Regions from separate parts of the Rhizobium sp. 268 genome, predicted to be linked through region 1. Evidence: riboswitches for the same ligand, from Rfam matches in the RefSeq annotation. Region 1 holds a riboswitch; each other region holds the start of a gene.
The links. A riboswitch is a leader RNA that binds a small molecule or an ion and turns the genes downstream of it on or off. The one in region 1 is predicted to bind cobalamin.
Positions count from the first base shown of each region.

Region 1 (7,274 bases):
GGATCGGGCGCGCCCAGAGAACGAGGAACTCGTTCTGAAAATAGCCGATGCCCGAAAAGGCTAAGGTGACGGTGGAGCGCGCGCGGAAAACACTTTCAAGCGCCTCGCCCAATCGATCTGCATCAAACGCCTGATAAACTGCGAGGGTCAGATGGGGAGGATAATTCAAGGTCCGCATCGAAGCCGTCTCTTCGAATGCCGCCGCTTCATCCCAGAGTTTGAAAACCGGCGATGCGGTCTCGTTCAGACATTTGAGGCTGATCCCGTAAGGCATTTGCGAGCGTTATCCAGTCCATCGCGCCTGGACTTTAGGCCGATATTGTTGCCGATGTCGAGCGCCCGGTCGGAGCTAACGGAGGCGGCCGGCATTGCTGGATATCGCGTGGGTTTTGTGTGTTTTCCGCCGCGGATTCGACTATCATGGGATGCTTGAACGATAGGATGCACGGCATGATCGATCATATCACCATGGCGGTCAGTGACCTTGAAAAGAGCAAGGTATTTTATGAACGCGCTTTCGACCCTCTGGGCTACCTTCGGGAAGGAAGGCGTTTTCTGGGCTTTCGATGTCGGTGGCAGCCTCTTCGAAATCCAGCACACTGACGACAAGCCGCCTCTGACCCGTTTGCACGTTGCCTTCCGGGTCCGAAGCAGGGCGGAGGTCGAGGCATTTTATCGCGCAGCACTTGAAGCCGGCGCAAGGGACAATGGTGCGCCCGGCCCGCGGCCGGAATATGCCGACAACTACTATGCCTGCTTCGTTCTCGATCCTGACGGTTACAATATCGAGGCTATGCTCAACGAGCCGGCGGCGTGAGGGTGACGACGCAGGCTGCGAACCTTGTGCGCAAGGGCGGCCAACGGATGACGCATGTGCCGCCGCTCGATCCGTTGTCGACGCTTATCGAGAATTTCCAGCAGCGCGGCGGCACGATCTGGGCCTGCCCGCCCTGCGTCACCTCGCGCGGTTATACGCAGGAAGACATGCTCGACGGCATCGTCATCGTCGGCGCCAGCGCCATGCATGCCGAAATCAAAGAGGGCGCGGCAACGCTGTCGTTTTGACTGGCTGCGCCGGGCCGGGCGACTATCGGGAGTGTCTTGGCGCCCACATTCACCGGCCTGCGCAGGCGCGACGGAGTGCCAAGCGACTATTCTTGCGCTCGGCAATATACTTGTGAGATTGTACCGATATACATGCGATACTGCCGATGCAGGCAGCGCGGGGGCTTCGATGACATCCGTAAGGGTCAATGAGCTGATATCGGTGGCGGGGCAGCCCGATGCCGCCGGTTTTGCTGCTTTTGCGGCGGACGGTTTTGCCGGCGTCATCAATGCCCGGCCGGATGGCGAGGAGCCGGGGCAGCCGGGCGATGCGGCGGAAAAGGCTTCTGCCGCTGCCGTGGGGCTCGCCTACAGCTTCGTGCCGGTGAAAGGGCCCGAGATTACCGAGGCCGATATCCGCGCCTTCCAGAGGGCGATGATGCAAGCAAACGGGCCGGTCGTCGCTCATTGCAAGAGCGGCACCCGGGCGTTGACGCTCTATGCGCTCGGAGAGGTGCTTGACGGGCGGATGCAGCCCGGGGACGTCGAGGCCTTCGGTCAAAACCTCGGCTTCGATCTTGCCGGCGCGCGCCGCTGGCTGGAAAAGCGGGCAGGGCAGGCGGCTGTCGTGAAGGCTTTCTTCGAACCCCGCACTTGCAGTGTGCAATATGTCGTTTCAGACCCGGTAACGAAACGCTGCGCCATCATCGACCCGGTGCTCGATTTCGACGAAATGTCGGGTGCGACGGGAACGGCCAATGCCGATGCCATCCTCGCGCATATCGACAGCGAAGGGCTGACGGTCGAGTGGATCCTCGACACGCATCCGCATGCCGACCATTTCTCCGCCGCGCACTATCTCAAAGGAAAGACCGGCGCGCCGACGGCGATCGGCGCCCATGTCACCGACGTGCAGGTGCTCTGGAAGGAAATCTACAACTGGCCGGCACTCGAAACCGACGGCTCGCAATGGGACCGGCTGTTTGCTGATGGCGACACTTTCGAGATCGGCGGGCTTAGAGCCCGCGTGATGTTCTCGCCCGGCCATACTCTTGCCTCGGTGACCTATGTGATCGGCGACGCCGCCTTCGTGCACGACACCGTGTTCACGCCGGATACCGGCACGGCGCGCACGGATTTTCCCGGCGGCAGCGCCAGCGCTCTCTGGCACTCGATCCAGGCGATCCTGTCGCTGCCCGAGGAGACCCGGCTCTTTTCCGGCCACGACTATCAGCCTGGCGGCCGTCACCCGCGCTGGGAAAGCACGGTAGCCGCCCAGAAGCGCGCCAATCCGCATATATCAGGCATCGACGAAGCCGGCTTCGTGGCGCTGCGCCAGGCGCGCGACCGCACGCTGCCGAAACCGAAGCTGATGCTGCATGCGCTGCAGGTCAACATCCGCGGCGGGCGGTTGCCCGAACCGGAGGCGAACGGGCGACGGTATCTGAAGATTCCGCTGGATGCGTTGTAGGAACGCAGGGAGCAGCGTTGCGGCGTGCTTCGAGGCTTCGCCCGTTCGGGCTGCGCACCTCAGCATGAGGGAGGTTGGTGGATGCCGCGCCCACGACAGCGGGAATAGTAGGATGCTTAAGAGAGCTCCATCCTGGGGATGAGAATGCTGGCATCATACCGGCCAACAGCGCTCCGACGTTCCGTCTCCATATTTCGCCCACCAAACCCAATCTTCCGCAATAATGATTGACGTCGTGCGGGCGGGCGACGTAACTGGCGGTGACGGTTCCCTGAAGATGACTCCAAGGGGATTAATAGGGAACACGGTGAGGACGACCCAGTAGGGACCGAGACCGTGGCTGCCCCCGCAACTGTAAGCGGATTGTCGATCATCTCAGCTGTGGCCAGCGACTGGCCATCTCTGAAGGGCTTATGGCCCTGCCACTGCGATATATCGCGGGAAGGCGGATGAACGACTTATATCCGCAAGCCAGGAGACCTGCCGTCAATCACGATCCAATCAACCGGGCGGGGATGCCCGGATAAGGAACAGACATGATTGACCTTCTGAACCTTCGCCGAATTTCGGCATGCATCCGTCTCGATTGGGCCTCCTGCGGCTAGCGCGCGCGTCAGCGTGCCTTCGGCCGCGCGTGCGGCATAACCGTGCTTTTTCCTTCAATCGAGGTTTTTCATGCGCCAGATTCTCGCCACCATGACATTTGCCTTCGGGCTGATCGGCCTTGCGGCACCGAGCCTTGCTGCCACCCAATATCCTTTGACCATCACCAATTGCGGTGAGCAGGTGACTTTCCAGAAGGCGCCGTCGAAGATCGTTTCGATCGGCCAGGGAATGACCGAAATTCTTTTCTCGCTCGGCCTTGCCGACAAGATCGCCGGCACGGCCGTCTGGGTCGGTCCCGTGCTGCCGCAATATGCCGCGGCGAACAGCAGGATAAAGCGTCTCGCCGACAATGATCCGAGCTTCGAATCCGTCGTCGGACAGGAGCCCGACCTGGTGGCGGCCGAGTTCGAATGGCATGTCGGCGCGCAGGGCTCCGTCGGCAAGCGGGAGCAGTTTCAGGATCTCGGGATCAATACCTATCTTTCGCCGGCCGATTGCGTCGCCAAGGTCAACACCGATGGCGGCGACGGTGTGCGCAAGGAGCTGTTCACGATGGCGCTGATCTATCGCGAAATCGCCGAACTCTCAGAGATCTTCGACGTGAAGGAGCGCGGCGATGCGCTGATTTCCGAGCTGAAGAAGCGCGAGGCGGATGCCGTCGCCTCGATATCAGCCGCATCGGGCAAGAGCCTGCCCATCGTCTTCTGGTTCTCCAGCAAGGAAGTCAACGGCGACGCCTTCATTGCGGGCAAGAACAGCGCGCCTGCCTATATACTGAAGGCGATCGGCGCCAGGAATGTCGTCACCACCGAGGAGGAATGGCCGCTGGTCGGCTGGGAAACCATCGCCCAGGCGAACCCGGCCGTCATCGTGCTCGCCACCATGGACCGGCGCCGCTACGCCGCCGACGATCCGAAGGTCAAGATCGATTTTCTCGAGAACGACCCCGTGACCAAGGAACTCGATGCCGTCAGGAACAGGCACTTCGTGATGATGGACGCGCAATCGATGAACCCAACGATCCGCACGATCGACGGCATCGAGACCTTGGCGAACGGCATCAAATCCTTCGGCCTCTCGCAGTGAAGGCAGCGTCGGTCAGGAAACAAGGATGGTGGGCGCTCGCCGCGCTCACCATTTCAGCCCTTCTCCTTCTCGGACTGATGATCAGCCTTGCCGTTTCGATCGGCGAGATCGCGATCCCGCTGGCGACAACGGCGGAGGCCGTCTCCAACCGGCTGTTCGGAACGCAGTTCGAACTCAGCCGCATCCACCAGGGCATCGTCTGGGATTATCGTCTGAGCCGGGCGCTGGTTGCGGCCAGCGCCGGCGCGTCGCTCTCGCTCTGCGGCGCCGTGCTGCAGGCGCTGCTGCGCAATCCGCTGGCCGAACCCTATGTGCTCGGCATCTCCGCCGGCGCCTCGACGGGAGCCGTCTGCGTGATGATCCTCGGCCTCGGCTACGGTGTTCTTGGCCTTTCCAGCGGCGCCTTCATCGGCGCGGTCATTGCCTTTCTGCTGGTCGGCTTCCTGGCGACGGGTGCGGGAGGAACCGGCGAACGCATCATCCTGTGCGGCGTCGCCGGTTCGCAGCTCTTCACTGCGCTGACCTCCTACATCGTGACGACATCGGCGAATGCCGAGCAGGCGCGGGGCATCCTGTTCTGGCTTCTGGGTTCGCTCAGCGGCGTGCGCTGGCCGGATGTCTATCTCTCGGTGCCGATCGCGCTCACAGGTTTCGTCATCTGCATGGCCCATGTCAGGGCGCTCGATGCCTTCGCCTTCGGTACGGATGCGGCGGCCTCGCTCGGCATTGCGGTGCGCCGCGTCCAGATCCTGCTGTTCGGCCTGACAGCGGCGATGACGGCAAGCGTCGTCAGCATGGTCGGCTCGATCGGCTTCGTCGGCCTGGTCATTCCCCATGCCGCCCGCTTCCTCGTCGGGCCGGGCCATCGGCGGCTGCTGCCGGCAACAGCACTCGGCGGCGCGATCTACATGGTCGGCGCCGATATCGTCTCGCGCATCATCATCCCACAGCAGGTCCTGCCGATCGGCGTTGTTACGGCGCTCTTCGGCGCGCCAGCCTTTGCCGTCATCCTCTATCGCGTGCGGAGGAGCGCATGAGCATTACGATCGACGCGGTGAGTTTCGCCGCAGGCGACACGGTCATCGTCAACGGCGTCAGCCTGACGGTGGCAAAGGGCAAGGTGCTCGGTCTGCTCGGGCCGAACGGGTCCGGCAAATCGAGCCTGCTGAGGCTGATCTGCCGGCTGCGCAAGGTCCGCAGCGGCGTCATCCGGCTGGGCGACGACGATATCGCTTCGCTGTCGCGCGCCGCCCTTGCGCGGCGCATCGCCTTCGTCGAGCAGCAATCGACGACCGAGACGCAACTGACCGTGCGCGACGTGGTGCGGCTCGGCCGCACGCCGCATCGCGGGATGCTTGCGCCCTTCGGCGCGGAGGATGATGCCGCGGTCGAGGAGGCGCTGTTGCGGGTCGACATGCAGGCGAGGGCGGGCCAGCTCTGGCAGACGCTGTCGGGAGGCGAGCGACAGCGCGTCCATATTGCGCGGTCGCTGGCGCAGGCGCCGGGCGAGCTGCTGCTCGACGAGCCGACCAATCATCTCGATATCCAGCACCAGCTCGACATTCTCCGGCTGATCTCGAAGCTCGGCATCACCTGCATCGTCGCTCTGCACGATCTCAACCTGGCGGCAATGTTCTGCGACAGCCTGGCGGTGCTTCAGAAGGGTGAGGTCGTCGCCGCGGGCGCGCCGGAGGAGGTGCTTACAGAGGATATGATCGGCAGGGTTTTCGGCGTTCGCGCCCATGTCCAGAAGTCGGCAGTGCATGGGCGGCACCACATCCAATACGTCCTGGATTGAGGAATGGCCTTTTTCCTGGACTGGCGTATGATTTCCGAGGGCGCCTGCGCCCGGTCGAACGGAGTTTCGAGATGCTCGAACGAAATCAGTTTCCCCTGCGGCCCGTCGTCCCCGGCTTCGCTGTCGCCTGGGTCGCCATCATTTCAGGCGCGAGCGTCGCTCTCAGCCTGATTTTTGCCTGCGTCACGCCCTTCGTGGCCCTGGCGGCGGTATCGGCGGTCATTGTTCCCCGGCGCATGGCGCTGACGGCGGTCCTGCTGGCCTGGCTCGCCAACCAGATGGTCGGGTATCTCGTGCTCGGCTATCCCCAGACTTGGGACAGCTATGCGTGGGGTCTGGCGATCGGTCTTGCCGCATTTGCATCCCTGGCCGCAGCGCTCGGCGTGCTTCACCTTGCGGCCGGCCTGACCGTCACCGCGGGCGGCGCCTTCATGGCCGGCTTCGTTGCCTATGAAGGCGTGCTCTTTGCTGCGACGGCGGTGCTTCCGTCAGGCGAGGAAGCGTTTTCGGCGTCTGTGGTGGCGAATGTCCTGCTGATCAATTCTCTGGCCGCGATCGGCCTGGTCTGCCTTCACGCCGGCGCGGCAGCCGGCCGTGCGCTCGTTGCAAGCCAGCCGGGACCGGCGTTGCCTTAGGCGCAAAGACCTAAGGTGCCGGAAACCGCATTACCTCCCGCAACAGCGCAATGACCTCTGAGACCGACGGCCCTCTGACCGGTGGCGGCACTGCGCGTTCACAGAACTCGCGCCAGACGAACAGCGTCAGTTCCGCGCCGTCCGCTGCGGTTTCTCCGCGTCCTTCTGCAAAGTTCTCGAGCAGACGATACCGGCCGTCCTTCCAGAACAACTCCTCCACCCAGTCATATATCGGAATGACATGAAAATGGATCGGATAACCGGGCGAGTGCCCGTATCGGCCGATATAGACGCGCTGAGCATTCAGGTCTTGTTTCAGCGCCTTCTGCGTTCTTGCAAGCAATGGGCCGAATTCGCCCAACGCCTTTTCCGATAAATCCGAAAGGTCAGTCGTGTCGGTCTTGGAACTGATCATGAGATAGCCGGGAAGGGCGGAGTTCATCCGGTGGTTTACGAGCCATCCCGTGGTCTCGGCAACATGAAACTGCAGAGGAATCTGCAAGCGCCGCCTCTTTCGCTTTCGCAAAGGAACATTTCGACGCGGGAGAATAAGCAGTTTTGCAAGGGCTGCAACGGCGATCTTCAAGATCGATGCTCACTCGCCCTCGGCTCCGCGGCGCTCGCTCGCAAGCCC
Region 1 is NZ_JAPPSO010000004.1:408,801-416,074, reverse strand. Features, by position in the region: gene OS035_RS10765 (2'-5' RNA ligase family protein) at 1-274, opposite strand, end outside; partial or broken gene OS035_RS10760 (VOC family protein) at 451-817, shown strand; partial or broken gene OS035_RS10755 (DsrE family protein) at 838-1,065, shown strand; gene blh (bifunctional sulfur transferase/dioxygenase Blh) at 1,235-2,515, shown strand; cobalamin riboswitch at 2,763-3,017, shown strand; gene OS035_RS10745 (ABC transporter substrate-binding protein) at 3,191-4,207, shown strand; gene OS035_RS10740 (FecCD family ABC transporter permease) at 4,204-5,244, shown strand; gene OS035_RS10735 (ABC transporter ATP-binding protein) at 5,241-6,005, shown strand; gene OS035_RS10730 (hypothetical protein) at 6,077-6,640, shown strand; gene OS035_RS10725 (HIT family protein) at 6,651-7,142, opposite strand.

Region 2 (7,274 bases), on a different contig from region 1:
TCGTCCTCGATGCGGTTCCAGTTGATGGCGCGCATGCGGGAGATTGGCTTGATGGATATGTTCATTGGGTGGTCTTTCTTCGAAAAATTCTAACGGAGTGCGGAGCCCCCTCACCCTTCCCTCTCCCCGCTGGGGAGAGGAGGGGGCTACAAGCTCGAAACTCTCGGCCAGCAGCCCAAAATCAAAGCGTACAAGATACGCAGCCCTGCACCTCGGTGCCGGACAGCGCCATCTGGCGAAGGCGGATGTAGTAGATGGTCTTGATGCCCTTCTTCCAGGCGTAAATCTGCGCCTTGTTGACATCGCGCGTCGTTGCCGTGTCGCGGAAGAACAGGGTCAGCGACAGGCCCTGGTCGACATGCTGGGTCGCCGCCGCATAGGTATCGATGATCTTCTCCGCGCCGATCTCATAGGCGTCCTGATAGTAATCGAGATTGTCGTTGGTCATGAACGGCGCCGGATAGTAGACGCGGCCGATCTTGCCTTCCTTGCGTATCTCGATCTTCGAGACGATCGGATGGATCGAGGAGGTCGAGTGGTTGATGTAGGAGATCGAGCCCGTCGGCGGCACTGCCTGCAGGTTCTGATTATAGAGGCCGGAAGTCATGACCGCCGCCTTCAACGCCACCCAATCCTCCTGCGTCGGAATATGGATTCCGGATTTGTCGAACAGCGCCTGCACCTTCCCGGTCGCCGGCTTCCATTCCTGCTCGGTATATTTGTCGAAATAGTCACCGGAGGCATATTTCGAATTTTCGAAGCCCTTGAAGCTCTGGCCCCGTTCGACCGCCAACAGGTTCGAGGCGCGGATCGCGTGATAGGTCACCGTATAGAAATAGATATTGGTGAAATCGACGCCTTCCTCCGAGCCGTAGAAGATGCGTTCGCGGGCAAGATAGCCGTGCAGGTTCATCTGGCCGAGACCGATCGCATGGCTCTCGTCGTTGCCCTTTTCGATCGAGGGAACCGAGGCGATGTGGCTCATGTCGGAGACCGCCGTCAGCGCCCGGATCGAGGTCTCGATCGTCTTGCCGAAATCGGTGGAATCCATGGCCGCGGCGATATTCAGCGAGCCGAGATTGCAGGAAATATCCTTGCCGAGGTGCTTGTAAGAGAGGTCGTCGTTGTATTCGCTTGCCTTGCTGACCTGCAGGATCTCGGAGCAGAGATTGCTCATCGAAATGCGCCCGGCGATCGGGTTGGCCCGGTTCACCGTATCCTCGAACATGATGTAGGGATAACCGCTCTCGAACTGGATCTCGGCGATCACCTGGAAGAATTCACGCGCCTTGATCTTCTTCTTCGAGATGCGAGCGTCCGCCACCATCTCCCGGTACTTTTCCGTCACCGAAATCTCGGTGAAGGGCACGCCGTAAACGCGCTCCACGTCGTAAGGCGAGAACAGATACATATCCTCGTTGTTCTTGGCGAGTTCGAAGGTGATGTCGGGCACGACGACGCCGAGCGACAGCGTCTTGATGCGGATCTTCTCGTCGGCATTTTCGCGCTTTGTGTCGAGGAAGCGCATAATGTCGGGGTGATGGGCGTTGAGATAGACGGCGCCCGCGCCCTGGCGCGCACCCAGCTGATTGGCATAGGAGAACGAGTCTTCGAGCAGCTTCATGACCGGGATGATGCCGGAGGACTGGTTTTCGATCTGCTTGATCGGCGCGCCGGCCTCACGGATATTCGTCAGCGACAGAGCCACGCCGCCGCCGCGCTTCGACAGCTGCAGCGCCGAATTGATCGAGCGGCCGATCGATTCCATATTGTCCTCGACGCGCAGCAGGAAGCAGGAGACAAGTTCGCCACGCTGCTTCTTGCCGGCATTGAGGAAGGTCGGCGTTGCCGGCTGGAAACGGCCGGAAATGATCTCGTCGACCATGTCGCGGGCAAGGGCCTCGTCACCCCGCGCCAAGGTCAGCGCCACCATGCAGATGCGGTCCTCGTAGCGCTCGAGATAGCGCTTTCCGTCGAAGGTCTTCAGCGTATAGCTGGTGTAATATTTGAAGGCGCCGAGGAAGGTCGGAAAACGGAATTTCCTCGCATAGGCCTGATCGAACAGGTCGCGGACGAAATTGAAGGAATACTGGTCGAGAACCTCCTGCTCGTAATAACCCTCGGTGACGAGGTAATCGAGCTTTTCCCTCAGATTGTGAAAGAACACGGTGTTCTGGTTCACATGCTGCAGAAAATACTGCTTCGCCGCCATGCGGTCCTTGTCGAGCTGGATCTTCCCCTCGTCGTCATAGAGGTTCAGCATCGCGTTCAGCGCGTGATAGTCGAGCGTCTCCGCCGCTTTCCAAGGGCGTTCGCCGGCGGGATGAGCAAAAGTGTTATGCGGTTTTGCGCCCGCATCCCGCGTCAGAGTTGTTCCCGTGTCCAAAATTGTTCCATTCCGTGTTTGACGTTGGCGACATCCTCGGCCGTGCCCATGAGCTCGAACCTGTAGAGGTAAGGCACCTGGCATTTTTGCGAGATCACGTCGCCGGCGAGCCCGTATGTCTCGCCGAAATTGCTGTTGCCCGCGGCAATCACGCCGCGGATATGTCCTCGGTTTTCCGCATCGTTCAAGAAACGGATCACCTGCTTGGGAACGGCACCCTTGCCACCGTCGCCGCTGTAGGTCGGCACAATGAGAACGAAGGGTTCGCGAATAGGGAACGCCTCTGCGCCGCTAGCCGGAATGCGCGCCGCGCGCAGTCCGAGCCTGGCGACGAAGCGATGGGTATTCTCGGAGCGGCTGGAATAATAAACGATCAGCCCCATCGCCTTTTTCCTCGGGTCAGGAGAGCGCGCTGATCATATCGGGGCGGAAACCCGCCCAATGCCGCTCACCGGCGATCACGACCGGCGCCTGCATGTAGCCGAGGCTGCGGACACGATCGAGCGCTTCGGCATCCTGCGAGATATCGACGATGTCGTAATCGACGCCCAGCCGGTCGAGGGCGCGATAGGTGGCGGTGCACTGGACGCAGGCGGGTTTGCTGTAGACGGTAACGCTCATCATGTTCCTCGTGATGTCAAAGAATTCAGGACGCAAGACTGAGATCGGGCGCCTTGCAGCGTCCGGGGCAACATTTGGTGATATGGCAAAGTCGGCGTTTAAACGCCTGATACGATCCCTCTCGGGATTTGCGCGGGCGGCGGCCTTGATATTCTGGACATGACTTCAACCCCGAAGTGCTCATGCGGACGTTCGGGGCAGCGTAACAGGCGCGGATCATTCCGCTGTCATTCACGCGACCTTCCGGACACCCCGCCCGTGGACATCTAGTTCAAGGCAGGTCTCCTGGCTTGCGGGTCGAAGCACCCTGCCCCAGCCTTCCCGAGGCATCATGCCTCAGTGACCTGAAATCGGACAGTTGCTCGCCGCTTACAGTTGCGGGGGCAGCTCCGGCCTTGCTGCGCCGTCATGGCGAAACGCACCGTATTCCCGTCTTAGCCCGCGATCCGACACGAATCGAAGGAACCTTGAACACTAGATATAGTACGCGAATCCGAAATCACGTCAACGGATGGTTTGTGCATTGCGTTACGACAGGTTTGAAATCGCTACGTTCCTGTGAAAAACATGGCCAACGAAGGCTTAACGAAAAGAGGCTGTCGAGAAGGCCGAAACGAAGAGAGCCGGCCTATAGCCGGCTCTACGATTGTCGATTCCGGATCGCCCGCATCGTCGCTGCGAAGAGAGTTTATCCCTTGACCCGCAACAACCTCAGCGCGTTGATCGTCACCAGCACGGTCGCGCCGGTATCGGCGAGAATCGCCGGCCAGAGCCCGGTGATGCCGGCAATCGTCGTCACCAGGAACACCGCCTTCAGCCCGAGCGCTATGCTGATATTCTGCAGGATGTTGCGCATCGTCCGTTTGGACAGTTCGATCATCCGCGCCACGTCGCCGACGCGCCCGTGCAGCACGGCGGCATCGGCCGTCTCCAGCGCCACATCGGTGCCGCCGCCCATGGCGATGCCGATATCGGCGGCGGCCAGCGCCGGAGCATCGTTGATGCCGTCGCCGACCTTGGCGACGATGAAGCCCTGGCGCTTCAATTCGCCGACGACCCGCTGCTTGTCCTCAGGCATCATCTCGCCGCGCCAGTCGATGCCGAGCATCTTGGCAACAGCTGCTGCCGTCCGCTCGTTGTCGCCCGTCAACATCATCGCCTTGACGCCGGCCGATTCGAGCGTTGAAAGCCCAGCCTTGGCATCCGCGCGCGGCTCGTCGCGCATGGCGATCAGGCCGGCTGCAACACCATCGACAAGCAGCACCGACACGCTCTTGCCCTCGTCGTTCAGAACGGTAATGCGTGCATCCTTTTCCCCATCGAGCGCCCCGCGCTCGCGAGCAGCGGATGGGGACAGCAGATCGAGCGTCTCACCGCCCACTTTGCCGCTGACACCCTTGCCCGGCAGCGCTTCCAGTTCGAAAGCCGGCGGCACGGGAACACCGTCCGCCTTGGCGCGGTTGAGGATCGCCAGCGCCAAGGGATGGCTGGAGCCCTGCTCCAGCACTGCCGCTCGCGACAAGACCTGCGTCTCACTCAATCCGAAGGAAACGATATCGGTCACCTGAGGCTTGCCTTCCGTCAGCGTGCCTGTCTTGTCGAAGGCGACCATCGTCACCTTGCCGAGCGTTTCCAGCACTGCGCCGCCCTTCATCAGCAGCCCGCGCCGCGCGCCTGCTGAAAGCGAGGCAGCAATCGCCGCCGGCGTCGAGATGACAAGCGCGCAGGGGCAGCCGATCAGCAGAATGGCAAGGCCCTTATAGACCCATTCGCTCCACGAACCGTCGAACAAAAGCGGCGGAACGACCGCCACCAGCCCCGCGACAACCACAACGCCGGGCGTGTAGTAACGCGAGAACCGATCGATGAAACGTTCGGTCGGCGCCTTCGATTCCTGCGCCTCTTCCACCAGCTTGACGACGCGGGCGATGGTATTGTCGGCAGCCGCCGCCGTGACGCGAACCCTGAGCACTGCGTCGCCGTTCACCGTTCCGGCAAAGACGACGGCATCCACACCCTTGCGCACCGGCGTGCTCTCGCCGGTCACCGGCGCCTCGTCGATCGCGCTCTCACCGGAGACAACGACGCCGTCCGCCGAGATCCGGTCGCCAGGGCGAACCATGATGACGGCGCCGACCGAAAGGCTTTCCGCTGGCACCTCCCGTGTCTGCCCATTGTCTTCGAGTAACGCGGTCTTCGGCACCAGCGACGTCAGCGACTGGATGCTTTCGCGCGCCTTGCCCGCTGCCACCCCTTCCAACAGCTCGCCAACGAGGAACAGGAACACAACGGTTGCCGCCTCTTCGCCGGCATTGATGATGACGGCGCCGACGGCGGCGATCGTCATCAGCATCTCGATCGAAAACGGTGTGCCTGAGAAAGCGGCCATGACGGCACGCCGCGCGATCGGCACCAGACCGATCAGCATGGCAACGATGAAGGCATAGGATGCAATCGCCGGCACGAGATGGCCGACGGTGTAGGCGACAACGAGTGCCGCACCGGAAAGGATGGTCAGCCGACCCTTCTCACTCTGCCACCAGGGACCGGCTATTGGCGCATGGTCGTGCCCGTGCAGCCCCTCGATTTCCTTCTCGCCATGATCGTCGTGGTCATGACTTGCATGGTCATGGCTATGGCCTGCATGATCGTGGCCTTCATGATCATGCACCGCATGTTCGTGGTCATGGTCCGCCTGATCGCGGTGATCATGTCCATGGTCGTGACGATGCTGCGGACCGCGTTCATGTGCTGGCGCAGCGTTTCCGGAAAGCGGCGCGACGGAATAGCCAAGCCCGGTTACCTTCTTCTCGATCGCCTTGAGATCGCTGCTGCCATCGTGCCGGACAGTCATCGTGCCCGCCATCACCGAGACGGATACATCGGCGACACCCGCCACGCGTCTGACCGCCGTATCGATCTTGGTTGCGCAGGAGGCGCAATCCATGCCGCCAACCCGATATCGTGTCTCGCTCTCTGCCATGATCCGCTTCCTTGTCAAACAGAAGCATCCCTCCTACATCCTCTAGTGACTAGAGGTGCAAGAGGAAAATCATGAAAAAGATCACGATCGGTGAAGCCGCCCGCCAGAGCGGCGTCAAGGTGCCGACGGTGCGTTATTACGAGAGCATCGGCCTGCTCGCGGCGCCGAGCCGCAGCGAAGGCAACCAGCGCTCCTTCGAACCTGCCGATATCAGTCGCCTCGCCTTCATCCGCCATGCCCGCGAACTCGGCTTCGAGATCGAGGCGATCCGCACGCTGCTTACCCTGCAGGATGATCCGCACCAATCCTGCGCCTCGGCCGATGCTATCGCCAAGGCTCGTCTCGTCGAGGTCGAGCAGCGCATCCGCAGCCTGATGGCGCTGAAGGCCGAGCTGGAAACCATGGTGGAAGGCTGCGGCCACGGCCGCGTCGATCAATGCCGCGTCATCGAGGTTCTCGCCGACCACGGCCAGTGCACGCATTCGCATCACTGAACCCGCCCTTGCGGGCAAGGCGCAGCCGCGCCAAAACGGCACCAGAAAGAATCGGGCAAAGACATCCATGGACCAGAAGCGAATGGCCATCATCGGCGGCGGCCCGGCGGGACTGGCGGCCGCCGAACTGCTGTCGCTCTCCGGCCATGCGGTGACGGTCTACGACGCCATGCCAACCTTCGCCCGCAAGTTTCTGCTGGCCGGCAAGTCGGGACTGAACATTACCCATTCCGAGGATTATGCCCGTTTCGCCACGCGCTTCGGCGCCGCTTCTTCCCGGCTGCGGCCGGCTCTGGATGCCTTTACCCCTGGCGATATCAGGGATTGGGCGGCAGGGCTCGGGACGGAGACCTTCATTGGTTCGTCCGGTCGAGTGTTCCCGAAGGTAATGAAAGCCTCTCCCTTGCTGCGCGCCTGGCTCAGACGATTGGAGGCGCAGGGCACAACGCTCCGCACCCGCCATCGCTGGATCGGTTTTGCCGATGAGGGCTATGTTTTCGAAACGCCGGAAGGACGCAGTATCGTCCAGTGCGACGCCGCCCTGCTGGCACTCGGCGGCGCAAGTTGGCCCCGCCTCGGCTCCGACGCGCGCTGGCTGCCGTGGTTATCGGAAAAGGGTGTCGAGATCGACGCCTTCCAGCCCGCCAATTGCGGTTTCGTCGTCGGCTGGAGCCAAAACTTCCGCGAGCGTTTCGCCGGCGAGCCGGTGAAGTCGGTCGTCGCCACCTCCGAAGCCGGAACCTTTCCTGGCGAATTCGTCATCACCGCAGGCGGTATCGAGGGCAGTCTG
Region 2 is NZ_JAPPSO010000031.1:6,315-13,588, forward strand. Features, by position in the region: gene nrdF (class 1b ribonucleoside-diphosphate reductase subunit beta) at 1-65, opposite strand, end outside; gene nrdE (class 1b ribonucleoside-diphosphate reductase subunit alpha) at 182-2,386, opposite strand; gene nrdI (class Ib ribonucleoside-diphosphate reductase assembly flavoprotein NrdI) at 2,365-2,769, opposite strand; gene nrdH (glutaredoxin-like protein NrdH) at 2,786-3,007, opposite strand; cobalamin riboswitch at 3,266-3,492, opposite strand; gene OS035_RS31785 (heavy metal translocating P-type ATPase) at 3,696-5,990, opposite strand; gene OS035_RS31790 (MerR family transcriptional regulator) at 6,062-6,484, shown strand; gene OS035_RS31795 (TIGR03862 family flavoprotein) at 6,552-7,274, shown strand, end outside.
Region 2: linked by a shared signal. The riboswitch ahead of nrdH (glutaredoxin-like protein NrdH) and the one ahead of OS035_RS10745 (ABC transporter substrate-binding protein) in region 1 are both predicted to bind cobalamin.

Region 3 (7,274 bases), 290 kb from region 1:
TAGGCGGTTCCCACGGCATGCGGCTTGGTTGCCTCGAAAAGTTCGCGCGCCCAGCCGGTGCAATTTGCATCCATCCCGGCCTCCCGCCAGCGCGCATGCACGTTCATGACGAAATGCGAACTGCGCTGCGGAAATGCGGTGGCCTCGGTGGCAATACGGCCGGCCGCGCCACCGACATGGCCGACGAATATCTCGCATTCCGGTCCCGGCAGCTTGCGCACGGCGTTGAGCAGCACCTCGATCGCCGCATCCGAAAGCGAGGCGAAATCCTGGCTCTTCCAGTAATTGCGCGCACCTGGCGTCAGCAACGGATCGAATGCCTGCTGCCAGCCGGTGAACGGCACCGGACCGACGACATCGGCAATCGGCTTTCCGATCGCTCGCAATCTTTCCGTCGCTTTTTCTCCCGCCGCGATATCTCCGCAATAGCACATGGCGAGCACCACGACCTCCTTGCCGTGCCACTCGGCCGGAAGGAAGGGCAGCGGCGGCGCCTGGCGCATCACCACCCAGCAGGTCAGTTCATCGGGTGCGGCTTCCAGCGCCTGCCGATATTCCCGCAGCACTCTCTCCGCGTCAGCGAAGGGATGTACGACCAGCCCGGCAAGAACATCGGAATGCAGCGGGTTCAGCTGAAACTCGAAGGAGGTGACGACACCGAAATTGCCGCCGCCGCCGCGCAAGGCCCAGAAGAGGTCCGGCCTTTCCGTCTCGCTCGCCTTGACCAGTTCCCCATCGGCCGTCACCACATCGACCGAGACCAGATTGTCGATCGTCAGCCCGAATTTGCGGGTCAGCCAGCCAAAGCCGCCGCCAAGCGTCAGGCCGGCGATGCCGGTGGTGGAATTGATGCCGGTCGGCAGCACCAGCCCGAAGGCCAGCGTTTCCTGGTCGACATCGGCAAGCGTTGCCCCCGGCTCGATCCTGGCGCGGCGCGTCTCCGGGTCGACCCGCACCGATTTCATCGCCGACAGGTCGATGACGACGCCGCCCTCGCAGACCGCGTTGCCGGCAATGCCGTGCCCACCGCCGCGCACCGAAACGAGAAGATTGTTGTCGCGGGCAAACCGCACCGCGCGCATGACATCTGCAGCACCGGCGCAACGCGCGATAAGCCCGGGCCGCCGGTCGATCATCGCATTCCAGATCGACCGCGCCTCGTTGTAATCCAGATCCTTGCCGGTTAGGAGCTTGCCGCGAAATCCGGCAGAAAATGCATCAATGGCCACATCATTGACCATCGTCTGCCCCTTTTGCAGGGTCGTCAGGTTCAAATTGTCCATGATTTCCTCCATGCGACCGGCGCCCCGCACCGTCGCGGCGGCATATTGCGCCTGCGGTGATCGCCAAACAAGTTTTCCAAAAGGATTAGCTAATCGCCTGAAGCCACCGGGCGCCCACTTCTCGAAAACTTCGCCCATCCCCCATTTCCATACTGTCGCCCGTATCCGATTGATGTATGGAGGGAACTCCCAAAAAGACGTGCACGGAGGCGGCAATGGATAACCAGGAAAAATCCAAGACGGACAAGAACCTGACAAGCGGCGATCTCGACGAGCAGGCGCTGTTTTTCCACCGCTATCCCCGTCCCGGCAAGCTGGAGATCCAGGCAACCAAGCCGCTCGGCAACCAGCGCGACCTGGCGCTCGCCTATTCGCCGGGCGTTGCCGCCCCTTGCCTTGCCATCCGCGACAATCCTGAGATGGCGGCTGAATATACCTCGCGCGCCAATCTCGTCGCCGTCATCTCCAACGGCACCGCCGTGCTCGGCCTCGGAAATATCGGTCCGCTGGCCTCGAAGCCGGTGATGGAGGGCAAGGCCGTGCTCTTCAAGAAGTTCGCCGGCATCGATGTCTTCGATATCGAGATCGACGCGGCAAGCGTCGAGCAGATGGTCTCGACCGTCAGCTCGCTGGAGCCGACCTTCGGCGGCATCAATCTCGAAGACATCAAGGCGCCGGAATGTTTCGAGGTCGAGCGACGCCTGCGCGAGAAGATGAAGATCCCGGTCTTTCACGACGACCAGCACGGCACGGCGATCATCGTCGCCGCCGCGATCCTGAACGGGCTGGAACTTGCCGGCAAGGCGATCGAGAACGTCAAGATCGTCGCCTCCGGCGCCGGGGCCGCCGCCCTTGCCTGCCTCAACCTGCTGGTCATTCTCGGCGCAAAACGCGAAAACATCTGGGTCCACGATCTCGAAGGCCTCGTCTATGAGGGCCGCACCGAGCTGATGGACGAATGGAAATCCGTCTACGCCCAGAAGAGCGACACGCGCACGCTCGCCGAAAATATCGGCGGCGCCGACGTCTTCCTCGGCCTGTCGGCCGCCGGCGTGCTGAAGCCGGAGCTGCTGGCGCAGATGGCCGACAAGCCGCTGATCATGGCGCTCGCCAATCCGACGCCCGAAATCATGCCTGGTCTTGCCCGTGCCGCTCGCCCCGACGCGATGATCTGCACCGGCCGCTCGGATTTCGCCAACCAGGTCAACAACGTCCTCTGCTTCCCCTATATCTTCCGCGGCGCGCTCGATTGCGGCGCCGAGACGATCAACGAGGAAATGAAGATGGCGGCCGTGCGCGCCATCGCAGCCCTTGCCCGCGAAGAGCCGTCCGACGTCGCCGCCCGCGCCTATTCCGGCGAAACCCCGGTCTTCGGCCCGGATTACCTGATCCCCTCGCCCTTCGATCCGCGCCTGATCCTGCGCATCGCGCCTGCCGTTGCCAAGGCCGCCGAACAGAGCGGCGTGGCGCGCCGCCCGATCCAGGATTTCGACGCCTATCTCGACCAGTTGAACCGCTTCGTCTTCCGCTCCGGCTTCGTCATGAAGCCGATCTTCACCGCGGCCAAGGCCGCCGAGCGCAAGCGCGTCATCTTCTCCGAGGGCGAGGATGAGCGTGTGCTGCGCGCCGCCCAGGTGCTGCTGGAGGAAGGCCTTGCCGACCCGATCCTCATCGGCCGCCCGCAGGTCATCGAGACGCGCCTGAAGCGCTACGGTCTGCGTATCCGGCCGCTGCAGGATTTCGAAGTCATCAACCCGGAAGACGATCCGCGCTTCCGCGAATATGTCGATCTGTATTTCTCCCTCGTTGGCCGCCGCGGCGTCATTCCCGAAGCCGCCCGCACCATCGTGCGCACCAACACCACCGTCATCGGCGCACTGGCGCTGAGGCGCGGCGAAGCCGATGCGCTGATCTGCGGTCTGGAAGGCCGCTATGAAAAACATCTGCGCGACGTCCGTCAGATCATCGGCAAACGCAAGAATGTCCGCGATTTCTCCGCCCTCAGCCTGATGATCTCGCAGCGCGGCGCCACCTTCTTCACCGACACCTACGTCACCTTCAATCCGAGCGCCGAGGAGGTTGCCGAGGCAACGGTGCTGGCGGCCGAGGAAATTCGCCGTTTCGGCATCACCCCGCGCGCCGCCCTCGTCTCGCATTCCAACTTCGGCTCGCGCGAATCCGAGAGCGCCACGAAGATGCGCAACGCCCTGCAGCTCGTGCGCGAGACTGCCCCCGATCTTGAGGTCGACGGCGAAATGCATGGCGAAAGCGCCATCACCGAAGCACTGCGCAAACGCGTCATGCCGGATACGACATTGCACGACGAGGCGAACCTGCTGGTCTTCCCAAATCTCGACGCCGCCAACATCACGCTCGGCGTGGTCAAGTCGATGACGGACGGCCTGCATGTCGGCCCGATCCTGCTCGGCACCGCCCTGCCCGCCCACATCCTGGCGCCTTCAGTCACCTCCCGCGGCGTCGTCAACATGGCCGCCCTCGCCGTCGTCGAGGCATCGCAGCCGGCGTAAGCCGGTTGCCGCCAACGTCAGCCATCGGCTATCGACAGGCGTCCCCTATCCGCGAGCGCGTCCGCGCGCTCGTTGCCGGCAATCCCCGAATGTCCCTTGCACCAGGCAATGGTCACCAGGGCGTTTTGGGATAGCTGAAGATCGACGGCTTTCCAGAGGTCCGCATTGTCGATCGTTCGCCGTCGCCCATGTCCATTCGGGCTGCTTTTCTTCCAGCCGTTGTTCTTCCAGATATGTCGGCGGCTGTTGCAGCCTTTGACGGCATAGACGGAATCGGACCAGATGATCGCGGGTTCTCCGGCTGTTTGGCTGTTGATCCACATGGCGGCCCTGAGAACGGCGGTCAATTCCATGGCATTATTGCTGGAATCGTCGACGCCACCGAAGTCGGAGGCGATTTCCACCGCATCGCGATAAGCGACAAACGACCAGCCTCCATGCCCGGAACCGGGCTCATAACAACCGTCCGCGAAGAGGTGAAGGCCGTGTTGGGCTTCCGTCACGCCTGATGTCGGTGCAAAGGAAGGGATCTCGTCGGGGATGCTTGTCATTTTCACCGCGTCTCTGGCGATTGCTGGATAAGATCAGGAAAATACGCTAATATTTTCTTTGAGCTTATTAAGAGAAATCCGTTAAGGGAAAACGCGCGGCCGATTGAAGTCGCATTCGACCCACCGACCGTTTGCTCATTCCGGGACGACGCCGTGAAACGCCGAAACCTGTCTCTCGCCCTTCTCCTCGCCTTCGCAGCGCCCGCCGTCGCGCAGACCAATGCCATCTGTGAGGACCTGCGCGGCCGTCTCGCCGACCTGCCGCGCTCGATCGGCAATGGCAACGGCCCGGAAGCACGCCAATATGCCAGTGCCATGGCCGAGCAGAACCTCGAGCTTCGCAAGGTGCGTAACGATCTGCGCAACTACGGCTGCACCTCGGGCAGCATGGTGGTGATCGGCGGCGAGAATGCCGATTATTGCACCGAGCTGTCGCAGGCCGAAGGCCGGATGATCGACAATATCGCTTATCTCCAGGACCGCCGCAACGAGCTGGCCGGCCGGAACGGCGCCGATGACGACCGCCGCGAACTGATGGCCGCGCTCGACAGCAACGGCTGCAACAGCGAGAACTTCTATGCGCCTTCCGAGCGCAATGCCAACGACCCTGCCCCGAGCGTCGAGGAGCAGGCGATGCGTTCGGACACTTTCATTCCGCTCGGCGGCAAAGAGGCCGATCCGCGCTACGGCCTGCCGCGGGCCGATATGCTGTCGCCGGTCAGCACCATCTGCGTGCGCAGCTGTGACGGCGGCTTCTTCCCGATCAGTTCAAACACCACCTCGGTCGATTTCGGCCGCGACGCCCAGACCTGCGCCAAGATGTGCCCCGGCATCGAAACCCAGCTTTTCTATCGCGACGTGACGAGCACGGAAGCCTCGAACATGATCTCGGTCGCAACCGGCACGCCCTACAGCGCCATGAAGAACGCCTTCGCTTACAAAAGCCGCGCGCCCGGCGAGAAAAACGCCTGTGCCTGCAATCTCACCGCCTATTACGACGAGATGCGCGGCAAGCAGGCGATAAGCCAGCCGCCGCCACAGGGCTCGATCACCACCATCCGCACCAATCCGCCGGCGAAGGATACAGCGGCCGCCGCCGCGCCGCAGCCATCGGTTCCAGAGCGTCCCTACGACCCCACGCAGAACAAGGTCCGCCAGGTCGGCCCGCAATTCCTCGCCGGCGACCAGGGCTCGATCGACCTTGCCAATCCTGCCGCACCTGGCCCGCAGCCGCAGCAGCAGTGATCGCTACCTCTCGTTCCTTCCCCAGCCATCGTGGAAGACGAGTTCCTCAAGCGGTAGCCGCTGCCGCCAGCCTTTGACCGAGAGTTCCGGCTGGTCGTAGAGCCGGTCGACGAAACCGGCGCAGAGCCAGGCAACCGCTTCGATATGCTCGGGGATGCCGAGAATGGTCTTCAGGTCGGCTTCGTGAAAGATGCTGACCCAGCCAATGCCGATCCCTTCGGCGCGGGCCGCCAGCCAGAGATTCTGGATGGCGCAGACTGTCGAATAGCTGTCCATTCGCGGATTGTGCGTGCGCCCCAGCACCACGCTGCCGCTGCGGGTGGGATCGCAGGTTACGCAGATACCGAGCGGCGCCTCCACGATGCCTTCCAGCTTGAGGGAGCGATAGACCTGCCGCCGCTCGCCCTCAAACATCAATGCCGCTTCCTCGTTGGCCTTGGCAAAGGCATCGCGGATGCGCGCTCGCACCGTTGGACTTCTCACCAGAATGAAATTCCACGGCTGCATGAAGCCGACGGAGGGTGCGTGGTGCGCGGCGGTCAGCAGCCGTTCCACCACGTCGTCGGGCAAGGGCTCGGGCAGGAACTGGCTGCGAACGTCGCGCCGCGTCATGATCGCGTGATAGACGGCCTCGCGTTCGGCCAAGGAAAAACCGGACGCCACGGACAGGGCATCCTCATCAAAGGGTCGCATCGTCAAATCCCCAACAACGCAACCGCCCGCCGTCCGCGCGGGTTGGGTCTATCTTGCCAGGCCGGTCTTCTGACTTGGCGTCATCCGTCTGCCGCAGCCTTCCCGGCGAAAGCCAGTGGCATGATAAAGCGGCAAACGTCGGCCTTACAGCGTTGGGCACGTTTCGGTCTCGCACCGAATTCCCGATTCTCCCGCTTGAAAAGCGGGCACCTGACGGCGCATCTATTTCAGCAAACCGGCCCTGCGGCAAGCGGCCTCATGCCGCATTCACCCGTATGTGACATCGATCGCGTGGACAGGTGTGCATCGCTGCCGTAGAACCGAACAGATCCTAACCGACGCCTGTGGCGCCGCAATTTTCCTCTTTGCACCCAGTTGCCCGTGCCCCGCCTGACACCCATGATCCTTGCGGTCGCCCTGTTCATGGAACAGATGGATTCGACCGTCATCGCCACCAGCCTGCCGGCGATCGCAGCCGATATCGGCACCTCGCCGATCGCGCTGAAGCTTGCCGTCACCAGCTATCTCGTGGCACTGGCGATCTTCATCCCGATCAGCGGCTGGATGTCGGATCGTTTCGGCGCGCGCAACATCTTCCGTATGGCGATCTTCGTCTTCATGATCGGCTCAGTCGCCTGCGCCTTTTCCAATTCGATTGCGGCCTTCGTCGTCGCGCGGCTGATCCAGGGCGCCGGCGGCTCGATGATGACGCCGGTCAGCCGTCTGCTGCTGGTCCGGGGAACGCCGCGCCACGAACTCGTCGATGCCATGGCCTGGCTGACCATCCCCGCGCTGATCGGCCCGATCATGGGGCCGCCGATCGGTGGTTTCCTCACCACCTATCTCACCTGGCACTGGATCTTCTGGATCAATGTCCCGATCGGCGTGCTCGGCATCATCCTCGTCACGCGTTTCCTGCCGGCGGTCGAGCCTCGCAGTCCACGGCCGATGGATTTTCCGGGCTTCTTCCTTTG
Region 3 is NZ_JAPPSO010000004.1:118,230-125,503, forward strand. Features, by position in the region: gene OS035_RS09265 (FAD-binding oxidoreductase) at 1-1,283, opposite strand, end outside; gene OS035_RS09270 (NADP-dependent malic enzyme) at 1,499-3,811, shown strand; gene OS035_RS09275 (ribonuclease H family protein) at 3,829-4,362, opposite strand; gene OS035_RS09280 (DUF2865 domain-containing protein) at 4,516-5,607, shown strand; gene bluB (5,6-dimethylbenzimidazole synthase) at 5,611-6,300, opposite strand; cobalamin riboswitch at 6,343-6,529, opposite strand; gene OS035_RS09290 (MFS transporter) at 6,700-7,274, shown strand, end outside.
Region 3: linked by a shared signal. The riboswitch ahead of bluB (5,6-dimethylbenzimidazole synthase) and the one ahead of OS035_RS10745 (ABC transporter substrate-binding protein) in region 1 are both predicted to bind cobalamin.

Region 4 (7,274 bases), on a different contig from region 1:
ACATGGCGAGGTCGGCCCGATGAGCGGCATCCTCCAGCGGTTCGGTTCCCTCGGCCCAGCGGTCGTAGCCGACGCTGGCGCCGACTTCGACGGCAAAACCATCGATATGGATCGGCCTGGTGACCGCCTGGATCAGCAGCTTGGCAAAGCGCTCCTCCCGCTGCGCTGTCAGGGCAAAGGCTACAATGATGAATTCGTCGCCGCCGAATCGATAGACGCAATCGGCATTGCCGAGCGCGCAGATCCGCCGGGCAACCTCGATCAGCAGAATGTCGCCCCCCTTGTGGCCGACGAGATCGTTGACTTTCTTGAAGCCGTCGAGATCGACGGAGAAAAGCGTGACGTTCTCGTCCCACTCCTCGATCTGGTCCTCGTCGTCCTTGATCGGCCGTGAGAGGATCTTGCGTTCGAAGGCGTAGCGGTTCGGCAGCTTGGTCAGATGGTCGTGGGTCGCGGTCCAATCGGCCTTCGCCTGGGCGGCGGCGCGCAGTTCCGTTTCCTTGCGCAGGTCGGCGATGCGCAGCACCGAATAGATGAAGCTCATGGCGCCGGCGATGCCAAGCGCCAGAACGAGTTTGTCGGCGCCGTATTCGCCGAAACCGGTCATGAAGAAGACAAGGCTGTCGTCAAGCTGCAAAAGCGCGCCGAGGAGCCAGAGAGTTATCCCAAGCCCGACGATCGATACGCATTGCCTTCCGGCCCTGCTCTGGAAAAACACCGGCATGTGGCCTTCTCCATCTCCACCATCTGCCGAACTATCATGAAAGTCTGAAATGTTCGTTGAAACCAGAAGGCGAATTTTTGGAGGCGGCAGCCTGTTGCTGCACCGTTGAGGGACTGAGGATGCTGAGCCGGGACGGGAAAGAACCAAGGCGAGCGTGCTGGTGCATCGCTCGCCTTTTCTCGTGCTTCAGGCGGTGACGATCAGCAGCGGAACGCTGACGATGAGACCGACCAGAACCGTGATTGTGGCGACACGCATCAAACGCAGACGACGCGTGCGCTCCCCACTCCAATCATATGTCATTCTTCCATCTCCTTGGGAAAGGAAGTAGTCCCGGTCAAACCCGGTTCAATAGAGATGACGCGATTTGCTTGTGTAAGGCTGGATAAAATGAGGAGCCGCTAATACGGAAAGCGCAGAGACCAGCGGCTGCCATTGCTGGTCATGCAAACGATGGCGAGCGGCTCGATATCGCTCCGCCAGAAGGAGGAGTGCGGCGCCTGAAGCACATGGGCGACCGCCGCCCGGATCACGGCCGCGTGGCTGATGGCAATCACATGGCCGCCGAGGGCGGATTCACCGTCCATCCAGCCGGCGACGCGTGTTCTGAGATCAAGAAGGCTTTCGCCACCATGCGGGGCCGCTTCCGGATCGCTCATCCAGGCCACGAGGTTCTCCGGCTCTTCGGCCTCGATCGTTGTGATCGACCTGCCGGCCCAGCGGCCATGGTCGCAGTCACGCAGCGCCTGATCTATCCGGGCTTCGAGGCGGAGCGCGTCAGCGGTCTGGCGGGCGCGCAAAGCGGGGCTGGTGGCGATACGGTCGGCGCGGGGTGGGGCAGCCATCCGGCCGGCGTCTTCCGCCGCCTTGCCTTCCAGCGGTTCGTCAAGTGGGAACAGCGTCTTGCGGCTCGCCGTCGTCGCGCCGTGGCAGATCCAGGTGAGGCGCGTATTCACAGTCTTCCGATCTCCCGGGGTGCAGTGGGACGGCCCTTTGCCGGCTCGTGAAGTTTCGTTGACAGTCTCTTCGGCGAGCAGATATAACCGTGTTGTTGCGGGTTTGGAAGCCGGTGGAAATCCGGCGCGGTCGCGCCACTGTGACCAGCGTGTTGAAGCTTTTTCACGCTGGAAGTCAGACCTTACCGCACAAACACTCTTTCGACTGAACGCGTCATTCCGGAGGAATACATGTCTGACACCACTTTCGCGCCCGCCGCGGCGCCGGCCCCGATCCCCGTCGGCGAAATCCTGCCCTGGGCGATCTTCGGCGGCCTGCTGATGCTTATCGCCATCTATTTCGTTGGCACCGAGGAAGGCGCGATGGCGCTGTTCAACGGCATGTATGTGCACGAATTCGTGCATGACGCCCGCCATCTCCTTGGCTTTCCCTGCCACTAGGGAGATATTGACATGGTTGGAAACCTTCTCCTTCGCGGCATGCTCGCGGGGCTGCTCGGTGGCATCCTCGTTTTCGCTTTCGCCCATGTCTTCGGCGAGCCGCTGGTCGATGCGGCGATCGCTTTCGAGGAGGCGAGCGCCCAGGCGGCCGGCGAAGCTGCCGAACCTGAAATCGTCAGCCGGGCCACCCAGGCCGGTCTCGGCCTTTTCACCGGCGTCATGGCTTACAGCATCGCCGTCGGCGGGCTTTTCGCGCTCGCTTTTGCTTTCGTGCACGGCCGCGTCAGCAATCTTTCGGCGCGCGGCACCTCGGCGGTCATCGCCATTTTCGCCTACGTGGCGATCGTGCTCGTTCCCGCTATCAAATATCCGGCCAACCCGCCGGCGGTCGGCAATGCCGATACGATCGGCGTCAGGACCGAGCTGTTCTTCCTGATGATTGTCGTCTCGCTCGCCGCGCTGATTGCCGCGGTGGCGCTGTCGCGCCGTCTTTCCGAGCGTTTCGGCCTCTGGAACGGCGCGATCATTGCCGGCATCGCCTATCTCGTCTTCATCGTGCTCGTGCTCTATCTGCTGCCGCCGATCAACGAGGTGCCGGAGAACTTCTCGGCCATGGTGCTCTGGCGTTTCCGGACGACAACGCTCGCCATGCATGCGATCCTCTGGGCAACACTTGGCCTTGGCTTCGGGGCGCTGGCGGAAAAGCGGCTTGCTGCGAAGGGCGGCCAGCGGAGCCGGCCGGCAACGGCACTCCGCTGAACGCAATGAAGGGCGCCGTTTTGCCGGCGCCCTTGGGTTTTCAAGCGACCATGAAAAGCAGCAGAGCCATATCAATCCTGTCGGCGGCCTTTGCCGCCGCCTTCTTTTGCATGCCTGCTGAAAACGCCCTTGCTCATAGTCGCAGCGCCGGCGGCAGCCAAGCGGGTCTCGATATCCCAGAAATTTCGCATGGCGAGATGGCGGTGATTTCGCACTATCGCGGCCGAATTATCGGCCTGTGTCCCGCGCAGTCGATACAAACGAGCCCTTCCGCCGCGTTCTGAACTATGCCGAAATCCAATATTCCTATTGTCTTTGGGGGCGGATGCCGGGCAGCGTGGCCGACGAGGAAAGTCCCTTCAACGAATGCGCCCACGCCTACCTCGCGGCGACGAAAGCTGTGTTGATGGCGATGCGCGAGATGCCAGGGGAGCGGGCTGTGGCGAGTGAAATCATTTCCGCGGTCGACGCCGACATGGTGCGGCGCGGGCTTGCGCTCATCACCTGCCGGTTCAGCGGCGAGGCCTTCAACACCGCCGGTCTCGTCAATCCACGCTGGAGCAAGGTGCCGCTTCATCCCGCCAGCATGGCGTCGCTGACGGCGCTCGCCTTGATGCTCGGGCTTGGTGTCCTTGCGCTGGGCCGCTTTCTGCGGCCGAAGACTCAATCGTCGGAATAGCGCTGCTCGCGCCACGGATCGCCATACATATGATAGCCGTTCTTTTCCCAGAAGCCGGCTTCGTCCTCCGGCATCAGTTCGATGCGGCGCAGCCATTTGGCGCTTTTCCAGAAGTAAAGATGCGGCACGACGAGGCGCATCGGGCCGCCGTGGTCCGGCGTCAGCGGCAGGCCTTCCCAGGATGTCACTAGGATCGCGTCCTCGGCGGCGAAGTCGGCAAGCGGCAGGTTGGTGGTATAGCCATCATAACTCGTCAGCATGACGTAAGCGGCTTCCGGCTTCGGCATGGCGAGATCGAGCAGATCGCGCGTGGAAACACCCTTCCATTTGTTGTCGTAGCGCGACCAGGTGGTGACGCAGTGGATATCGCTGACCTTGGTGCTCTGCTCAATCGCGTGGAAGTTGGCCCAGGTGAGGGTGAGCGGGGTTTCGACAAGGCCGCGCACTTCGAGACGCCAGGTTTCGGTGGATATGACGGGCTGCTGGCCGAGATCGAGCACCGGCCAGTTCTTGACGAGGTGCTGGCCGGGCGGCAGGCGCTCGGTTTCAGGGCGGGCTATGCGACCAGTCAGGAACTTGCCCTCAGCCGCCCAGCGCCGCTTGGAGCTGGTGAGCTTGCTATCGGCGGGCGTGTTGTCGTCACTCATGATAGGGTTCCCTTGCGATGCAGCAATAGGATATCGGCCTTTGCCGGGTGTCAAGTTCGACGGCCCTTGGAAATCGCTGCCGGTATTATTAGACTTGGGTATGCCTCACTGGGGAGTGGAGGCGGAAAGGGGAGGAGCCGGATCTGTCTTCGAGATATCGTGCGATAGCGGCGTTGCTGGTGGTGCCGGTGATCATCTTCGCCTTCTTCACCTATGGAAGCGCGATCGCGACGCGCGCCTATATGGGGGAAGCCTCGGCGCAGGCGGGAACGGCGTTGCGCCTTGCCGTCTCGGCCCTCAGCGGTCACCTCAACCGCTACGAGGCGCTGCCGGCACTGATCGCCGATCACGACGACATCAAGGAACTGGTGAGTGCACCCGAGGATGCGGTCTTGCGCGATGCGGCCAATCTCTATCTCAAGGAGATCAACGGCCTGCTGAAATCCTCCGACATTTATGTGGTCAAGCCTGATGGAGAGACCATCGCGGCCAGCAATTACGATGGACCGGGAAGCTTCGTCGGGCAGAATTTCAGCTACCGGCCTTATTTCCAGGACGCGATCGAAGGCCGGCAGGCGCGGTTCTATGCACTCGGCACTACCTCGCTAAAGCGCGGCTATTATTTCTCGGCGCCTATCAGGGTGGAGGCGGATATTCGTGGCGTCATCGTCTTCAAGGTCGATATCGACATGATCGAAGCCTCCTGGGGCGGCGGCGAATACAAGATCTTCGTTTCCGATCCGGAGGGTATCATCTTCATGTCGGGCAGCCCGGAATGGCTGTACGGGGCGATCCTGCCGCTGACGGCTGACCGTATCGCACGGACGGAAGCGTCGCGGCGTTATGCCAATGCCAGGCTGACAGAGTTGCCGGTGTCGCGCCAGCGCTTTGAGCCGCATGAGCTGATGACGCTTAACGGCGAGCGCGGGTCTAGCGAATATCTGGTGCTCTCGCACTACATGCCGACCGAAGATTGGACGGTGAACGTGCTGATGGAAACGAGTTCCATTCGCGCCCAGGCGCGCACGGCGCTTGCGGCCGTCTTTCTCATCCTCTGCATCGCCGGGCTTGCGGTCGCAGTTCTGCGCCAACGGCGGGCGCGGCTTGCCGAGCGCATGCAGTTGCAGGCCGAGGCCCGCAACGAGCTGGAACGGCGCGTCGAGGAACGCACGGCCGACCTTGCTCGCGTCAACAGCCGCATCGAAGAGGAAATAGCCGAGCGGCGGTTGACCGAGCAGCAGCTGCGCCAGACCCAGGCCGACCTCATCCAGGCCGGAAAACTTGCCGGTCTCGGACAGATGTCGGCTGCCCTTTCCCACGAGTTCAACCAGCCGCTCGCCGCCGCCAAGACCTATACGGACAGCGCCTCGGTGCTCATTGATCGCGGTCGGACGGAGGAGGCGCGGGACAATATCCGGCGCATCGGCGGGCTGATCGACCGGATGGCATCGATCAGCCGTCACCTGCGCAACTTCGCCCGTAAGCCGAACGAGAAGCTCGGTCCTGTTTCGCTCGACGAGGCTATGCGCGATACGCTCGAGATCATCGCCTGGCGGCTGAAGGCGGCGGAAGCAGAGCTGTTGCTCGATCTCGGGCCGCGTCCGCCGGTGGTGCGTGCCGGCTCGGTGCGTTTGCAGCAGGTGCTGGTGAATGTGATTTCCAATGCGGCCGATGCCGTGGAAGGCCTGGACGACAGGCGCATCGAGATTTCGGCCTTCGAGGAAGCCGGCAAGGTGGTGTTGACGGTACGCGACCATGGGCCGGGCGTGCCACCGGCAATCGGCGAGCGCATCTTTGACCCGTTCTTCACGACCAAAGGCGTTGGCAAGGGTCTCGGCCTCGGGCTTTCGATCTCCTACAATATCGTCAAGGACTTCGGCGGCAGCCTTGCCGCCGTCAATCATCCTGACGGCGGTGCGGTGTTCCGCATCGAGCTGCAATCGGCGGCGGGGCTGATGCCGGAGGCGGCGGAATGAACGATGCGAAGATCCTTCTGGTCGATGACGAGGAGGAGTTGCGCCGTTCGACGGCGCAGGCGCTGGAACTATCAGGCTTCAGCGTCGAGACCTTTTCCAACGGCGACCATGTGCTGGAACTGATCGGCTACAGCTTTCCCGGCGTCGTCGTCAGCGATATCCGCATGCCCGGCATTGATGGCATGACGCTGATGCAGAAGATCCGCGAGATCGATCCGGAGGTGCCGGTCATTCTCGTCACCGGCCACGGCGACGTGCAGCTTGCGGTGAAGGCGATGCGCGAAGGCGCCTATGATTTCATCGAGAAGCCGTTCACGCCCGAAATGCTCGCCGGCGTCATCCGCCGGGCGATGGAGCGGCGCGGCCTCGTGCTTGAAAACCGGCTGCTGAAGGCGGTCGCCGGCAAACGCGACGATATCGAGGCGCGGCTGCCGGGGCGCACGCAGGTGATGGTGGACCTGCGCTATCGCATCCGTGCGATCGGGGCGAGCGATGCCGATACGCTCATTGTCGGCGAGACGGGAGCCGGCAAGGAGGTGGTGGCGCGGGCGCTCCACGATATCAGCGGCCGGGCAAGCCGGCCGTTCATCGCGATCAATTGCGCCGCCCTGCCGGCGAACCTGATCGAGAGCGAGCTTTTCGGCCATGAGGTCGGCGCCTTTCCGGGCGCGGTAAGGCCGCGTTACGGAAAATTCGAACACGGGCGCGGCGGCACCATTCTGCTTGATGAAATCGGCTCCATGCCCTTCGACCTGCAGGCAAAGTTCCTACGGGTGCTGCAGGAGCGGATGATTTCCCGGTTGGGATCGAATGAGACGGTGGCACTTGACGTGCGCTTTATCGCGACTAGCAAGGTGGATCTCGAGGCGGAGGTGGCGGCGGGGCGTTTCCGCGCCGACCTGTTCTACCGGCTGAACGTTGCGACGCTGCATGTGCCGTCGCTGTCGCAGCGGCGGGCGGACGTTCCACTGCTCTTTCTGCAGTTGGTGCGGGAAGCCGCCGCCCGCTACGGCCGCGACGAGGTGGCCGTGCCGCCCGAGGTGATCTCCGACATCGCCCAGCGCGACTGGCCGGGCAATGTGCGTGAACTGA
Region 4 is NZ_JAPPSO010000007.1:329,267-336,540, forward strand. Features, by position in the region: gene OS035_RS16395 (putative bifunctional diguanylate cyclase/phosphodiesterase) at 1-724, opposite strand, end outside; gene OS035_RS16400 (histidine phosphatase family protein) at 1,126-1,680, opposite strand; adenosylcobalamin (AdoCbl) riboswitch at 1,757-1,899, shown strand; gene OS035_RS16405 (CbtB domain-containing protein) at 1,912-2,121, shown strand; gene OS035_RS16410 (CbtA family protein) at 2,134-2,880, shown strand; partial or broken gene OS035_RS16415 (hypothetical protein) at 2,931-3,559, shown strand; gene OS035_RS16420 (sulfite oxidase-like oxidoreductase) at 3,544-4,206, opposite strand; gene OS035_RS16425 (sensor histidine kinase) at 4,386-6,182, shown strand; gene OS035_RS16430 (sigma-54-dependent transcriptional regulator) at 6,179-7,274, shown strand, end outside.
Region 4: linked by a shared signal. The riboswitch ahead of OS035_RS16405 (CbtB domain-containing protein) and the one ahead of OS035_RS10745 (ABC transporter substrate-binding protein) in region 1 are both predicted to bind cobalamin.